2 regions of the Yersinia alsatica genome follow, and region 2 is predicted to be linked to the other one. Evidence: predicted binding sites of a transcription regulator. Region 2 holds the regulator's gene; the other holds the start of a gene.

Region 1 (4,439 bases), 1.3 Mb from region 2:
CCTTTGCCGGTGACACTGTATGCTGCAAAAGCAGAGGCCATTTCCATAGCTTTTAATACATTTCCGTGCTGAACATATTCATGAGCAAAACAGCCAATAAAAGCATCGCCAGCGCCACTGGTATCAATGGCATGAACACTGACCGGCGGCACATGGTGAATGTCTTCGCCATGCATCCATAAAGAACCGCGATGCCCCAACGTAATAATCAGGTTATGCAGACCTTTATCCAACAAGCTGCGCCCTGCCCGATAAATATTATCCAGACTGTCCACTGGCATTCCGGTCAGGATGGCAAGTTCGGTTTCATTTGGCATGAAGAACTCGCACTGACAGGCATAGCCAATATCAAGTGCTTTAGATGCCGGGGCTGGATTGAGAATAACTTTAATCTGGTGCTGACGAGCAAAATCAATCGCGGCATAGACCGTTTCTAATGGTATTTCGAGTTGCAAGATGATCAACTGGCAGGTCTTTAAGGCATCAGCCGCAGCATCGATATCTGCCGGTGACAGGTGGTTATTCGCGCCTTTGATAATGAGAATGCGATTTTGTGATGACTTATCGACAAAAATGGGTGCGACACCACTGGACGTTCCGGCGACTGTTTTCACATATTGGGTATCAATACCCGCTTGTTGTAAGTTTCGAATGGTATTTTCTGCAAACAGATCATCACCCACGCGAGTGACCATCATGACATTGGCGCCTAATCTGGCCGCGGCTACTGCCTGATTCGCCCCTTTACCGCCGCACCCGATTTCAAAATCCGGTGCTTCTAATGTTTCCCCGATTTGTGGCATTTCATCAATGTAGGTGATCAGATCAACCATGTTCGAACCAATGACTGCAATATCCATTGTCCCTTCCTCTATGCTATTTTTTTATCATTCAATGTTAATGCAATAACATTATCAGGCTATAAATGTTATGTGTGTGACAATGATCGCAGCAATGAAAGGGAGATAATTCGGTTTTTCGCCTTAACCAGACAATCTAAAATGTTATTATTATAACAATTGATAAGCGATGATGATGTAAATAGGATATTTCGGCAGAAATAAAAACCAGGGTGGGATGGCAGCAATAAAAATCCCGGCCATAACTGCACCGGGATTATTCAACAAAAAGAAAGGGAATTTATTTAATTGCCATGGCATCACGCATGGTAAAGAACAGGTCGGTCTGATCAGTTAGACCGACAACATTGGTTGCATGTGGGCCATAAGCAGCGATACGCAATTGGGTACCGGTGTGCCCTTGGGAATCATCTTCAGAGTTGCCATAGCTGATCGCCATTATCGCACCATCTTTAGTGGTTAATGCTTGCGTCAAACCTGGGGCTTTAGCGTCAGCTTCAATAATTTGGCTAGAATGCGCGTGGTCTGCCGTCACAATAACCAAGGTGTTACCATCAGCACGGGCGAACTCCAGTGCTTTCTGTACGGCTTCATCCAGATCGACGGTTTCGCCAAACTGGCCACATGGGTTAGCGGCGTGGTCTTGCTTATCAATCGACGCCCCTTCTACTTGCAGGAAGAAGCCATTTTTATTGGTTTTCAGCAGGTCAATGGCCTTTTCAGTCATGACTGCCAGCGTTGGAATATCCTTGGTACGTTCGGCATTATTTTCACATACAACCGCGGGTTTATCGAGATTGCCGTGGTAAGAGGCTTTTGGCCCTTGCCAGCGCACCGGCATATTGCCAGAGCTGAATAGCCCTAAAAGCGGTTTCTTCTGGTCTGCCTGTTTGATGGCATTCAAGTCATCAAGGTTTTCGACAATCACATAACCACGGGCCAATGCTTGGTCACGCAGTGATTTATCTTTCCACTCACCGGCTTTAGCCAACTGGCTGAATGATTTTGCGCCGCCGCCCAAAGTGACATCGGCGCGCCCTTCAATCATTTGCTCAGTAATAGAACCACGGCCCCCATTTTCCAATGCATTGGTGCCACATTTCTCACTGGTTTCTTCTGGACCATAACATTTACGCCCGGTGACATGCGCAAACTGTGCTGCTGGCGTCGCATCTTGCAGCTCTGCGGTTGACACATTACCGGTAGCTTTACCTGCTTTTTTAGCCAGTTCTAAAATAGTGACATGATCTTTGCCAAACACATCGACACCCAGCGCGCCATTATAGGTTTTTACACCCGAAGACCATGCGGTCGCGGAAGCGGCTGAGTCAGTGACATAATCTGGCTTTTGCGTTTTTTTATCTAATGAATAGTGGGTATATTGCCCTGTCAGCGGCAGGGCATCAATGCCTTTAAAGAAGCCACCGGCTCCCATAGCATAGTTACGTGCAGAGGTGATTTCTGAATCCCCCATGCCGTCACCAATCAATAAAATGACATTTTTTACCGTCTTATTAGATAACGAGTCACGCAGAGCTTGAGTTTGATCCCCCGTCAAACGACGCGCTCCGCCAAACTGGGTGACATCGCCATGAGCGCTGCGATCATATAGCCCAGTAGCGGCGGCAACCGCATTCGGTACGAACAGAGAGCTGCTTAAGATCAGGGTGGATAACGCTATGCCGGACAAAGTGGATATGCGGTTCTGCATTAGTAGAATTCCTTGTTGTAAAACAGTAATACAAATTGTATTTATTGGTTACAACGGATACTAAAACAGGCTAATGACGCTTTTATGACAAGCGCAATTAATTATTAATCCTTAACTTTCAAGATTATTCCCAGATCTCTCGCAGCCAAACAACTTGATGGCGTTAAATCAGCCCCCCATTGGCCCGCAAAACTTGTCCATTAATCCAGCCACCCTCTTTACTGACTAAAAAGGCCACTGCCGCCGCGATATCTTCGGGTGTACCCAATCTTTCCAGTGGGGCCATTTTTGCCATTTTTTCAATCAGCTCAGGTGATTTACCATTTAAGAACAGGTCGGTCGCTGTTGGCCCAGGAGCAACGGCGTTGACCGTAATATTGCGGCCCCGTAATTCTTTTGCCAGTATGGCAGTCATGGTTTCAACAGCGGCTTTCGTACCCGCGTAAACAGCATATTTCTCCAGTTTTAGCCCCACCACACTGGTTGAGAAGTTAACAATACGGCCTCCATCTCTCAGCCGTTTAGCCGCTTCCCGCATTCCGTTAAAACTGCCTTTTAGGTTGATGGCAATTTGGCGGTCGAAGTGCTCATCATCACTCTCAGCAATCGTGCTAAGAGACAGAATTCCCGCATTATTAACTAACACATCGACACCACCAAAAGCCGTTTCAGCTTTGGTAAATAATTGAGCAACGGCGATGGGGTCACTGATATCGCCTTTGGCGCTCAATGCATTTCCACCCGCTTGTTGTATTTTGCGCACTAAGGCTTCGGCCTCATTATCAGCCCGAGAATAATTAATAAGCACGGTATAGCCATCCTGCGCCAAGCGTTCAGCTATAGCGGCACCAATACCGCGCGATGCCCCGGTCACAATGGCAACGGGCTGAGTTGTATTCGTCATGATATTCCCCTGAAGGTCAGTTTAATGGTCAGTGTTCGCTGATTGGCCGCATATCCCAATGAGATCTGTCGCCGCCAAATCGGTAAACAGAGAATGCCACCTTTACCTATTCGGATAATCCACTATTATTCGGTAATACTATCCGAATAAAGCGAACAATAGCGTGGACCGAATAGATGCAATGCGTGTGTTTACCAGAGTAGTGGAACAGCGCAGTTTTACCCAAACAGCCGAAGATTTAAATTTGCCACGCTCTACGGTGACCGATGCGATTAAGCAACTGGAAAAGCGCTTAAATGTTCGTCTCTTGCAACGAACAACCCGGCATGTCAGCCCGACCTTGGATGGTGAAGCATACTATCAGCGCTGCCTGCACATTATTGCCGACATTGAAGATGCTGAAATGGCGTTTGCCAATGCCAAGCCGCGAGGCTTACTGCGAATTGATGTACAAGGCACTCTGGCCCGTCATTTTGTGTTGCCGCAATTACCTGACTTTATTGCTCAATACCCTGATATTGAATTATTTATCAGTGAAGGTGACCGGTTGGTCGATTTGATTCGTGAAGGCATTGATGGCGTGCTACGTGTCGGGAATTTGCAAGACAGTGACATGGTCGCCCGCCGAGTCGCACTATTACCCCAAGTCACCTGTGCTGCACCGAGTTATCTGCAACAATATGGAATGCCATACAGCTTAAAACAGCTGGCAGAACACCAGATGGTCGGCTTTCGTTCAAGCGCGACCGGTGGACTGATGCCCTTGGAATTTTGTGCGCATGGCACATTGCCGCGCCCCCCAAAAGCAAACTCACATCAGCCATCATCGCCCCGCTCATCCCCTGAATATCATCAAATTAAGCTACGTACTGTTTTGTCGGTCAGTGGCGCAGAAAGTTTCGTGGCTGCTGCACGGCTGGGATTAGGGATTATTCAGGTGCCGCGCTATCACATTGAACCCGAT
Region 2 (4,439 bases):
GCTGGCTGCGTGAACATTCTCGCAGCAAAGGACGTAGTTTTTCTGCGGGCTCACTACGGGCCAGTCGTTGCAACTCCGGCTGAGCCTGTTGGTATTCTTGCTCAATGAGTTTTTGCTGTTGCTGAAATTCCAGCAGATTTTTTTGCTGCTGCTGCCAACCGACTAGCCAGTTTATCTGTTTCTGATTGGTTTGTTGCTCTGAGGTGAGTTGCTTTTCTTGTTCGCCAAGAGCATCAATTTGTTGCGCCACAGCCAGGCGCTGCTCTTCATTCAGCAGTTCAATGCCACTGGCACGCTGATGTAAAGCATCCAGCGAGATCTTAGCCTGCTTATGTTGCTCAAATACATGCTCAGATAGCCGCCCATAGATGTCGGTGCCGGTTAACTCTTCTAATAATTCCGCACGATCATTGGCATCAGCATTGAGGAACGCAGCAAATTGCCCCTGCGACAGCATCATGGATTTGGTAAAACGGCCAAAATCCAGCCCAGTGATTGCCGCCACCATATCCAATTTGTCACGTACTTTATCCGCCAGAATTTTGCCGTCTTCGCAGAGCGCCAATTCAACTTTAGGGGCTTGCAGATTCCCTTCTGGGCTATTTTTAGCGCGGCGCTGGCTCCAGAATGCGCGGTAGCGGGTGCCTTTTACCTCAAACTCAACTTCGGCCAGTGACTCCGCTGTATGGCGGGTCATTAATTCATTCTGGCTGGGCGTGACATTCAGCCGTGGAGTCTGGTGGTACAACGCAAGACAAATTGCATCCAACAGTGTGGTTTTACCGGCGCCAGTGGGGCCAGTGATCGCGAATAATCCGTTGCTGGCAAACGGCTCAGCGGTGAAATCTATCTTCCACTCGCCTTGCAGAGAGTTAATGTTTTTCAGACGCAGGCTTAAAATTCTCATATAGATTGCTCCTCTGCGGCATCTTTGCCTTGCGTTACGTCTTCAATAACTTGATGAAACATTTGGCGCATACGCTGTTGGCGCGGCTCGGCTAAATCGGCCTCCAGTGCCAGTCTGCGCTCAAATACATCAGACACACTCAGCTCATTGAGGGTCTCTTTTTCTTGCCGGTCTATTCCGATATTGCGTTGCTCTTTACTGCGGCGTAATAACACCACTTCAACTGGGAGTTCCGCAGTTAGTGCTTGAATTCGTCTTTGGATATCAGTGAGATAGTCTTGAGTGGCAACCTCGATATCCAACCATACCGGTAAACCTTGGTGGTCAGCGAATTTAGCCAACTGTTGCTCTATCTGCGGTAAATCACCTTTGACTAGCTGCATTGGCTGAAATTGTGGAATAAACAGTGGGGTAACTGACGACAATGTTTGTTGCGTAAATTCCACCAGATAGACGCTTTTCTCCTTGCTTAACTCATCAAAACTCAAGGCGATTGGCGAGCCGCTGTAACGAATATGTTCAGTTTTGGCCACTTGCTGAGCACGATGGATATGACCCAAAGCAATATAATCCGCAGGAGGGAAAGCTTGCGCCGGGAAAGCATCCAATGTGCCGATATAAATATCGCGAACCGAGTCACTGGTCGTCACACCAACAGTAGTCAGGTGCCCGGTGGCGATAATCGGTAAGGGTAAATTTAGCTCGGAACGCCGTTCAACAGCTCGCTGATATAGCGCCTGATAGTGAGCCGCGATTGCTTCTTGCAATGCCAGTTGCTTTTGCCCGCCAGATTCACCTGCCTGACTGGTCACTAAATCACGGGGTCGTAGAAAAGGAATGGCGCACAGCAGTGCTGCGGGCTGGTGCTGGCGGTCTTTCAGAATAATGATTTGCTGATCCAGATGGCTGCTGGCACAGGAAATTACAGTGGTATTTAGATAGGAAAGCAAACCCCGTGATTCATTCAGTGTTGAGACTGAATCGTGGTTCCCCCCCAGCACCACCAACTGGCAGCCAGTGGGTTGGAGCTCGACCACAAAACGATTATAAAGCTCGCGGGCATAACTGGGAGGCGAGCCAGTATCAAATATGTCACCGGCAACGATTAGCGCATCCACCTGATTATCTTCAATTTGCTCAATAAGCCAATGCAAAAAAGCCTGATGTTCAGCAGCACGGCTTTTGGTGAAGAAATGTTGGCCTAAATGCCAGTCAGAGGTGTGAATAATGCGCATAAAACTCCCGCTATGGCAGGTTATCTTTCATAGAATGGCGCTGATTATAAACGCTGTTTGCGGGATGTCGCGGCTAAAAAGAAGCTATGGGAGAAATCTCCGAGAAGCTTCGCAAATTTGAGTGCTGTATTTTGCAATTAACATGAAATTTATCACTATGCTTATTGCTTATGATAGCGTGATGTTTTTCATAAAAATGTCACAAAACTGACGCATAATGGCTCGCGACATAACATAGTGACCACTAACTTACTGGCAGGGTTGATGATGGCAAGACGCATACTTGTGGTGGAAGATGAAGCACCAATCCGTGAGATGGTGTGCTTTGTGTTGGAACAGAATGGTTACCAACCGTTAGAAGCCGAAGATTATGACAGCGCGGTAACGCGTTTGTCGGAGCCTTTCCCTGATTTAGTGCTGTTGGACTGGATGTTGCCCGGTGGCTCAGGTATTCAGTTTATTAAGCATATGAAACGCGAAGCGCTGACTCGAGATATTCCAGTAATGATGTTGACTGCCCGTGGTGAAGAAGAAGACCGAGTGCGTGGTTTGGAAGTGGGTGCCGATGATTATATTACCAAGCCTTTTTCGCCAAAAGAGCTGGTGGCGCGCATTAAAGCGGTTATGCGCCGGATCTCACCAATGGCTGTAGAGGAAGTGATTGAAATGCAAGGATTGAGCCTTGACCCTTCCTCGCACCGGGTGATGGCCAATGAACAGGCGCTTGATATGGGGCCAACCGAATTTAAACTGCTGCACTTCTTTATGACCCATCCTGAGCGGGTATACAGCCGTGAGCAGTTGCTTAATTATGTCTGGGGCACTAACGTTTATGTAGAAGATCGCACGGTTGACGTGCATATTCGTCGGTTACGTAAGGCGCTTGAAGTTAATGGTCATGACAGAATGGTACAAACCGTCCGGGGAACTGGATATCGTTTCTCAACGCGCTACTGAGTTTTCAGTGCCGGAGAATTCGTTGTGTTAGAACGTTTATCGTGGAAAACGCTGGCTCTAGAGCTGGCTCTTTTTTGTCTGCCTGCATTATTGTTAGGTGCCTTTATCGGCTACCTTCCTTGGCTATTACTGGTTTCAGTAGTAGCGGCACTGGTCTGGAATTTCTATAACCAACTCAAATTATCTCACTGGCTGTGGTTAGACCGCAGCATGACTCCCCCCGCCGGGCGCTGGAGCTGGGAGCCTTTATTTTACGGCTTATACCAGATGCAGTTGCGAAATCGTCGGCGTCGGCGGGAATTAGCCTTGCTTATCAAACGTTTCCGCAGTGGTGCAGAATCATTACCTGATGCGGTGGTGATTACCACCATTGACGGCAATATTTTCTGGTGTAATGGATTGGCCCAGCAACTGTTGGGGTTCCGTTGGCCGGAAGATAATGGTCAGCATATTCTCAACTTATTGCGCTACCCGGAATTTAGCCAATATCTGCAACAACAAGAGTTTTCTCGCCCCCTGACCCTGCAATTGAATAATGGTTATTACGTTGAGTTCCGTGTGATGCCTTATTCTGAAGGGCAATTACTTATGGTCGCCCGAGATGTTACCCAAATGCGCCAGTTGGAAGGTGCTCGCCGTAACTTTTTTGCTAATGTCAGCCATGAACTGCGTACCCCACTGACAGTGTTGCAGGGGTATCTGGAAATGATGCATGACCAAGAGTTGGCTGGCCCATTACGTGAAAAAGCCTTAGGGACGATGCAGGAACAAACCAAGCGGATGGATGGGTTGGTAAAACAACTATTGACGCTATCACGAATTGAAGCCGCACCTAATGTGGATCTAAATGAGCAGGTGGATATTCCCCGCATGCTGAAGATGCTACAGCATGAGGTTCAGGCATTGAGTAATGGGCGTCATGAGATTACGTTTCGAATTAATGAGCAACTGAAGGTCTTCGGCAATGAAGACCAATTGCGCAGTGCGGTTTCTAACTTGGTCTATAACGCAGTCAACCACACACCTGAAGGGACTAAAATTGAGGTGTGTTGGCAGCAAACGCCGCAGGGTGCACAGTTTCAGGTTAGTGATAATGGGCCGGGTATTGGTCCTGAGCATGTTCCGCGCCTTACTGAACGCTTCTATCGGGTGGATAAAGCACGTTCAAGGCAGACTGGCGGCAGTGGGTTAGGGTTGGCCATTGTGAAGCATGCATTGAGCCACCACGATGCCCGTCTGGATGTGATGAGTGAAATCGGTTTGGGGACGCGATTTATTTTTACCTTGCCGAATCGGTTGATTGTTCCGACGGTTTTAACCGAGAATGCAGTCAAATCCTA

The links. The regulator PhoB, encoded in region 2, activates phosphate uptake and scavenging genes when phosphate is short. The targets are predictions, from matches to a motif close to CTGTCATAAAACTGNCNNAT.
Positions count from the first base shown of each region.
Region 1: the regulator PhoB is predicted to act here: its motif matches at 2,643-2,662, upstream of phoA (alkaline phosphatase).

Region 1 is NZ_CP104006.1:3,118,768-3,123,206, reverse strand. Features, by position in the region: gene rbsK (ribokinase) at 1-860, opposite strand, end outside; gene phoA (alkaline phosphatase) at 1,141-2,571, opposite strand; gene N0H69_RS13945 (SDR family oxidoreductase) at 2,735-3,475, opposite strand; gene N0H69_RS13940 (LysR family transcriptional regulator) at 3,639-4,439, shown strand, end outside.
Region 2 is NZ_CP104006.1:4,406,095-4,410,533, reverse strand. Features, by position in the region: gene N0H69_RS19960 (AAA family ATPase) at 1-907, opposite strand, end outside; gene sbcD (exonuclease subunit SbcD) at 904-2,142, opposite strand; gene phoB (phosphate response regulator transcription factor PhoB) at 2,410-3,099, shown strand; gene phoR (phosphate regulon sensor histidine kinase PhoR) at 3,124-4,439, shown strand, end outside.